2 regions of the Methylophaga sp. UBA4204 genome follow, and region 2 is predicted to be linked to the other one. Evidence: riboswitches for the same ligand, from Rfam matches in the RefSeq annotation. Region 2 holds a riboswitch; the other holds the start of a gene.

Region 1 (4,218 bases), on a different contig from region 2:
GGGCTCATTATTTGTAACAAATTAACAGTATTGTTCAACCGTCACTTGAGAGCTGTTTCTAAGTGGCTTTATTTGTTGGGAACGAAAATGGTTCCTATTTTAAATCGCCAAACTTGTCGTGAGGCAAGGTCGGAAAGCCACGGGTCTTCAGGTATTATTTGAAGATGGCTGGGTTGCATTGCTTAATTTTTCAATTAAAGGAAATTACGATGAAAAATGCGATGCTATTTTGTATAGCTTTATTGTTCTCAGTTAGTGCTAATGCGGCTACATTGAGTTTATCAACTGTCGGATCAAATGGTGCGACTCAAGAAATCAGTTTAAATAACAACAGCACTGTGCTTGCTGGTGGTACTGTTGCTAATTCAGGTTCTTGGCAATCATTGTTTGATGTTACAACTGATGTTGATACTCCTGTAAGAGTTGAGTGGTCATTTAATCCTTCAACAAGCTTGGATTCAGCTCAATTGGCTTTTGGTCTGATTTCTGGCCCTGGTGGTAATTATGTTGGTTTTCCAACTATTTATAATATCACTGGTGACTTTATCTTTACTGCCATTTTGACTGCAGGTTCATATTTTGCAGTAGATATTCTTAATGCCACTTCAGGTATTTTGAAATATGACCTGTCAATCTCTGCAGTACCAGTACCAGCTGCATTGTGGTTGTTTGCACCAGCACTGTTAGGCTTCTTCGGTTTACGCCGTCAAGCACGGAAAACAGTGGTTGCATAACACCAAATGAGTTAACAATATTGTTAGTTTTAAGAAAAGGGAGCTTCGGCTCCCTTTTTTTGCAGTTATGTACTTGATTCAGTTAGCTATTATTCACAGCATGAAGTGGGACAACCAATAGAATATTGTTATAAAGTTCATTAAATATGGATATTGTGAGAAAAAGAAAATCAGCTATAATCAGCCTGAAATATATAATTTTTTTGCAATAAATTTGTCACTAGTACCATAGTACAATTTCAATCATGCAAATGAAGTAGTAGTGTTTAATCATCACCGAGATATTTCTTGGAGATAAAAAGTTCAGAAACAATGTTGTTTCTGTTTTTGTTGCCAAACTTACCGTGAGGTAAGGTCGGAAAGCCACGGATCTTCTGGCTGGATTATGAAGATGGCCGGGTTGCATTGCTTAATTTTTCAATTAAAGGAAATTATTATGAAAAATGCGATGCTATTTTGTATAGCTTTATTGTTCTCAGTTGGTGCTAATGCCGCTACACTGACATTATCAACAGTTGGTTCTTCAGGTGCTACTCAAAGTATTGATCTGAATAACAACAGTACAGTTCTTGCTGGTGGTACTGTTGCTAATTCAGGAGTTTGGGAATCATTGTTTGATGTTCAAACTGATGTTGATACACCGGTGAAAGTTGAGTGGTCATTTAACCCAACTAACAGCTTGAGTAATGCTCAATTGGCCTTTGGTCTGTTGACTGGCCCTGGTGGTGGTTATGTTGGTGCGCCAACTATTTTTAACATCACTGGTGATTTTATCTTTACTGCTATTTTGACAGCGGGATCATTCTTTGGTGTTGATATTTTTAATGCCACATCAGATGTTCTGAAATACGACCTGTCAATTTCTGCAGTACCAGTACCAGCTGCATTATGGTTATTTGCTCCAGCATTGATGGGCTTTTTCGGTTTACGTCGTAAAGCACTGAAAACAGCTGCTGCATAGTAACAAATGAGTTAACAATATTGTTGGTTCAAGGAAAGGGGGCTTCGGCTCCCTTTTCTTTGTGGGGCTCAATATCATCAAAAGACTCTAAAATTTTGCATCTGCGATTTACCTACCTGATTTGAAAAATCCACAAAAACTGTTAGTCTGTAACTGAACTTTCAGGAATATAAGAAAGTCTCAATTTTAGAAACAATTCTGTTTCTATCTTCAATATAAAGCCAAACTTGTCGTGAGGCAGGGTCGGAAAGCTACGGATCTTTAATTGACTAAAGATGGCCGGGCTGCATTGCTTATTTTTTCACTTAGAAGGAAATTGCTATGAAAAAAGCGATGCTATTATGTATAGCCTTTTTATTCTCTGCTGGTGCAAACTCAGCAACTCTTAATTTAACAGCTGAGGGCTCAAATGGGGCATCCCAACAGCAAGTCACCTTAAATAAGAACAATGTTGTTTTAGGTGGTGGTGTTGTTGAAAGCTCCAGATCAAATTGGAGTTCAATGTTTAACGTCACAGCAGATACAAATACTGCGGTTGATGTTGAATGGTCATTTAACCCAGTGAGAAATCTGGTTTCTGCTACTGTAGCAATTTTTGCATTAGATGGTAGTTTTACAGAAACGTACGATATAACGGGCGATTTTACTTTTTCGGCCATATTGTCAGCAGGTAAAACTTACGGTTTGGATATTTTAGATGCTACATCACATGCATTAAAATATGATGTGTCAGTTACCTCATTATCAGAAGTGCCTGTACCAGCCGCATTATTTTTATTCGCTCCCGCCTTATTAGGATTGATTGGCTTGCGTCGTAGAGCCAAGATGACTGCAGGCTGAAACGGTTAGGAGAAATAAAAAGGGAGCTTGAAGCTCCCTTTTTTATATATTTTTTGTCAGAAAAGACTCTGTACAAACTGAATAAAAAACGTTATGGTTAAATTAACTTCCTTAAAAAGCTGGGAAGTTTTCACAATGGAAAGGATTTCTTCTTTCCTATCAATAGCCAAACCTGTTGTGAGGCGGGGGCGGAAAGCCACGGGTCTTACCTTGTAAGATCGCCGGGTTGCATTGCTTAACTTAATCTATAAATCAAACCCCTTAAAGGAGCGACTTATGAAAAAAGCGATGCTTTTCTTTATGACGTTATTTTTCTCAATTAGTGTAAATGCAGCAACCTTAAATTTGACCACCGCCGGATCATCAGGTGCTACGCAAGAAGTTAGCTTAAATAACAACGATGTTGTATTAGGCCACGGAACGGTAGATGAGCCAAACACCAACTGGTCATCATTTTTTGATCTATCTACAGATCAAAATACACCCGTTAAAATTGTATGGTCATTTAATCCAGAAGCAAATCTAAGTTCAGCTACCGTATCGTTATTTGAGATGGGTGGTGCTGTTATCGATCAGTTTAATCTCATCTCAGATTACTCATTTACCGCCACGCTTATGACTGGTATAAACTATGGTTTGGATATCTTTAGTGCTTCTTCTGATGAGCTGAAATATGATGTTTCAGTATCGGCTGTGCCTATTCCAGCAGCGCTTTTTCTCTTCGCACCTGCCTTATTCGGCCTATTGGGACTGCGTTTACGTGCTAAATCAAAAGCGTAAAACTGATTAATTCAATAATAATATCCAGTTAAAATAAGGGAGCAGAAATGCTCCCTTTTTTTATGCTTAAATAACGTGTTATCATCCGAAGCGAAAGTAATTTATAAACATGGAGAAGAATAATGAATAAATTGATAAATGCAGTGTTGCTATTAGCGGCACTTTCGATTGGAACAGTTGTTCATGCTTCAGAACCTTATACACTTAATGCAGGTGACATGTTAAGCATTTCAGTTTGGAATGAAGATGCCCTGCAGAAAGAAGTCGTTATTCTTCCAGATGGTACTATTTCGTTTCCCTTAGCTGGCCAAATAAACGCGAAAGATAAAACGGTAGTTGAAGTAGAAACCGAACTTAAAGAAAAACTTTCAGAATATATCTCGGATCCAGTCGTTAACGTTACCGTAAATCGGGTTTCAGGTAACACTGTACATATTCTAGGTAAAGTCCAGACTCCCGGCTCCTTTGGAATGAGTCAACCGCTTGATGCAATGCAAGCTTTGAGTTTGGCTGGTGGACTTACGACTTATGCGAAAGAAAACGACATTATCATTTTGCGTAGAGATGGAATGAAACAGCAAATCATTCCGGTCTATTACGCAAATATTAAACAAGGCAAATCACTTGAATCTAACGTGCTGCTTGAAAGCGGTGATGTCATTATTATTCCTTAATGAGGAATAATAATTATCGACACCAAAATGGAGTCAGCATGAAAATAAAAATTATTATGTCGGTTTTGGTAGCAAGCATGTTCCAATCCAATATCGCCAGTTCAGCCGAATACATTATTGGTGCCGATTTTTCTCCAACATTCAGTTATGATGACAATGTTCAGTTACAAGAAGATAAAGAGGGCAGTTTTGTTACCAAACTTGCACCGACATTATTACTTTCTCGTTC
Region 2 (4,218 bases):
TGAGTAAGGGCGATCAGGCTTTGATCGAAGCCATTCCACAGGCGCTGACGGAAACGCAACGAATCTGTTCATCCGTCAATGTGGCCAGTACGCGTGCCGGTATCAACATGGACGCGATTCTCAAGATGGGGCAAATCATCAAACAGGCTGCAGAACTCACTGCAGACGATGATGGCCTTGCTGCTGCAAAATTAGTGGTCTTTGCCAATATTCCTCAGGATGTACCGTTTATGGCCGGTGCTTATTTAGGTATCGGTGAAGCAGATGCGGTTGTCAGTGTTGGTGTCAGTGGTCCCGGTGTAGTAAAAGCGGCTTTGGAAAAAGCCTTGGCTGAAGATGAAAATATGGATCTGAGCCGTGCGGCGGATGTCATTAAACAAACAGCAGCCAGACTGACACGTGCTGGTGAGTTGGTGGGCCGTGAAGTGGCACAATTACTCAATCTGCCATTTGGTATTGTCGACTTGTCGTTGGCACCGACACCGAATCGTAATGACAGTGTCGGAGAGATTTTTGAAGCGATCGGTTTGCCAGCTTTTGGATCACCTGGCAGTACCGCATTTTTATCCATGCTCAATGATGCAGTGAAAAAAGGTGGTGCGTTTGCCAGCTCACATGTGGGTGGTTTAAGTGGTGCGTTTATTCCGGTTTGTGAAGATTTGACCATTGCTGAGTCGGCTGCAAACGGCACCTTGAATCTGGAAAAACTCGAAGCCATGACGGCAGTCTGTTCAGTTGGCCTGGATATGGTGGCTTTACCTGGAGATACTTCAGCTGAAATGCTATCCGCGATTATTGCTGATGAAATGGCAATTGGTGTGATTAACAAAAAAACCACAGCAGCAAGATTGATTCCAGCGCCTGGCAAAAAAGCAGGTGATATTGTCCGGTTTGGTGGTTTGTTGGGTGAAGGCCCAGTGATGGCTGTCAATATGGGGAATCAGGAAAACCGCTTTGTGCGACTAGGCGGACGTATTCCTGCTCCGATTCAAAGCTTGGTCAATTGATCATCTTATGCTAACAATTAAAAAGCCGTGACAGAAACTGTCACGGCTTTTTTAGATAAAATAAGCGTCAGAATTACTGGCTTTTCGCTCTTCTACGCATTGCTAAAAAGCCCATCAAACCTGAACCAAATAACCAAACTGCTGCTGGTATTGGAACGGCTGAAACCCGGATGTTATCCAGCATCGCTCCAACATTATCCCCCCCGAAGTTTCTAAAAGATAATTTATCCCCATCAACCAAATCAACCAGGAAACTATAGGTATGCCAATTTTCATCCCAATCCAAGAGAAGATGATTAACAAGTGCACCTGCTCCAAACAACACCGAAACTTGGTCAGCAGGACCATTACGTTGATTACCAGATAAATCAAAACTCACTTTGTATTTTCCTGCAGAAAAACCATTTTTAGAAGACAAAATTCCTGCGTCACCAGTTGAGCCGTCCAGATCTACGCAAAAGCTACCAACTGAACAAACGATTCCCCATTGATTACCGTTTTTGATCAAATCAACCGTACCGTTTGATACATCCCAATTAACGAAGCTGTTATAGTTTAAGACAGAACTCGCCTGACCTTCACCTTCAAAGCTATCATATAGGCTATCAATGGTTGCAGCAAAGGAAACTGGAGCAAAACATAATGCAGATATTGCTAAAATTTTTGTTAAGTTTTTCATAGATATATCCTCAATTTTTGTAGTTCAGCAATCTCAACTTTGAGACCGGAAACTTTCCGTCCTTAATTCGCATTAAGTTTGGCAAAAATTAAAAATAAATGTGTCTTATAAAGTTCGACACAGATTCAAAATAATCCTTATTTAGACGTTTTTTAATTGTACTTTGGTACAAATACACTTAATAAATCACTTACGGTTAGTCCGGTAACTTATTAATGCAAAAACTCGTTGTACAAATTATTATCTTTCAGTGGGATAAATCTCAGCTTTCTGATGCGCACAAAAAAGCAAGGGCAGGATTACCTGATCGCTATCCGCTAAAATCCTCCTCTTCTGTTTTGTCTAATAAGCAAATATTGCTTGATAAGCATGGGGATGATATTTCCGGAAATCGCATTCGCTATCAACTGACAGATGATTATTTTTTAATTGATCGTTTTCGTGTTGGTTTAAAAGTCAAGACAGTGGAGTTCAAACCACGATTACAGGCCGATGAACCACCGATATTACTTACTTCGCTCGAAGAAGGGTGGGTACAGTGTCAGTACCAGTGGCGCTACCGGATGGATGAAGGCGGTTATATTTACTGGCTTTATGAAAATGTGATCGTAAATGTCTGCTTCGCAGAAAAAAACGATCCAGGTGTTTTTGTAAACTCACCTCCCGCCCAACGTTTTACAACTCTACTGACCTGACTCATCAAACGCTCACAAAAACCATAAGACCACTTGCTTTTAGTTCATGCTTGAGGATGAGATGGAGAGCACAGGTTTTTGGAGAATAAATCTCTATAATCGCATTAAATTTCTACGGGACAAATTATTTTCTTTCCTTGGAGTCAATATATTACGACCAAGGTAAAAGTCCCTGGTTTTAGTGAGAATTATCCCTTGTAATGAAAAGGTAATATGCCTAAGATGCCCCGGCATTTTAAGATCGTTAAAATCAATTAACAGTTCTGTTTAAATATTTTTAATTGCCTGTTATGAATCAGTAAGTCCTTGAAATTATTTCAACTTAATCGCTAAGTAAAAACAGACGGGGTATTGACCATCTATCTAATGACCACCTCAGCCAAAACAAAGCCAAAAAGCCTCTCGTGAACAGCTATGTAGCCGATACCTCACCGGTTGCCATAGTGAAGTTTTGTCTGCAGTCTGAGCGGCAGATAGCAATTCTCGACAGTACAGCTTCCATCGTTGATATTTTTGGTTTTACCGCAGCACAAATTATTGAAGATTCCTCGTCTGCATGGATGAGCATTGATTCAGATGATCGTGGCATTATTCTGCAGAAAATGGCTGAGTCAGCTCAAACGATGCAACCTCTGAATCTGGGTTGGCATGTGTTACACCCTCAGAAAGGTAAGGTTTTAGTGGATTGCAAAGCCATGCCTGAAGCGGATTCAGAAAACGGAATGGTATGGCATGGCTATTTTCAAAATATCACCGACCTGAAACGTACAGAGCAGGAAAATCAGTCTCATTTGTGGTTTCTTGAATGTCTGGATCAGGTCAACCGGGCTATTCAGGGCACCAATGATCTTGAGCAGATGATGAGTGATGTTCTGGCAGCGATATTGTCGTGTTTTGCATGTGACAGAGCATGGCTTTTATATCCTTGTGATCCAGCAAGTGCCACTTGGCATATCCCCATGGAGCAGACCACTCCTGACTACCCTGGTGGTCTGTCTGCTGGAACAGATTTCCCGATGACCGAAGAGGCAGCCCGAGGTCTGGAAGCCTATCTGGCCAACAGTGAACCAGTAACGCTGATTACCACTATAGAAAGTCCTGATGCACCCGAATTTCTGAGAGAGCATCATATTCGCTCAATCATCGGTACGGCCATCTATCCAAAAACCGGTAAACCCTGGGTGTTTGGTTTGCATCAATGTTCGTATGAGCGAGAGTGGACTAACGACGAAAAACGTTTATTCAGTGAAATCGGTCATCGTTTATCTGATGGCTTGACCAGCTTGCTGATATATCGTGAACAACGTGAGAGTGATGAACGCTTTCGGCAGGCGTTTGAATTTGCTGCGATTGGAATGGGGGTGTTGTCCTTGAGTGGGCAGTGGTTAAGAGCCAATCATTCCATTTATGAAATGTTCGGCTATTCCGAAACTGAACTACTGCAAATGACCTATCAGGAAATGACCCATCCCGAGGATTTGCATAAAGGACAAGCGGAGCTTGATCGGCTGATTGCTGATCAAATTCCCTATATGCAGATTGAAAAGCGCTATCGTCATCAAAATGGGGACTATTTCTGGGCAAGACTCACAACCAGCATTGTCAGAGGAAGAAACAACCAGCCGCTGTATTTAGTTTCGCAGATAGAAGATATCGAAGAGCGTAAAAAATCAGATCAAAGTATCGCCCTGTTAAATTTTGCTATCAATCAGGTAAAAGAATGCATTTATCTGCTGGATGGAAAAGGGCGCATCAGATATGTCAACGATGAAACCTGTCACACCATGGGATACAGCCGTGACGAATTAATGGCTATGTCCGTTCCTGAAGTTGACCC

Evidence for each region. Region 2 has a riboswitch for cyclic di-GMP ahead of B3182_RS07080 (VPLPA-CTERM sorting domain-containing protein). Riboswitches for the same ligand answer to the same signal wherever they lie in the genome.
Region 1: linked by a shared signal. The riboswitch ahead of B3182_RS11065 (hypothetical protein) and the one ahead of B3182_RS07080 (VPLPA-CTERM sorting domain-containing protein) in region 2 are both predicted to bind cyclic di-GMP.

The regions. Positions count from the first base shown of each region.
Region 1 is NZ_DFTU01000077.1:31,059-35,276, reverse strand. It holds cyclic di-GMP riboswitch class I at 97-181, shown strand; gene B3182_RS11075 (hypothetical protein) at 210-734, shown strand; cyclic di-GMP riboswitch class I at 1,057-1,142, shown strand; gene B3182_RS11070 (hypothetical protein) at 1,171-1,695, shown strand; cyclic di-GMP riboswitch class I at 1,906-1,987, shown strand; gene B3182_RS11065 (hypothetical protein) at 2,017-2,535, shown strand; cyclic di-GMP riboswitch class I at 2,691-2,769, shown strand; gene B3182_RS11060 (hypothetical protein) at 2,812-3,315, shown strand; gene B3182_RS11055 (polysaccharide biosynthesis/export family protein) at 3,438-3,989, shown strand; gene B3182_RS11050 (OmpG porin family protein) at 4,028-4,218, shown strand, end outside.
Region 2 is NZ_DFTU01000048.1:56,277-60,494, forward strand. It holds gene B3182_RS07075 (PFL family protein) at 1-1,007, shown strand, start outside; gene B3182_RS07080 (VPLPA-CTERM sorting domain-containing protein) at 1,081-1,686, opposite strand; cyclic di-GMP riboswitch class I at 1,702-1,779, opposite strand; gene B3182_RS07085 (hypothetical protein) at 1,902-2,381, shown strand; gene B3182_RS07090 (bifunctional diguanylate cyclase/phosphodiesterase) at 2,786-4,218, shown strand, end outside.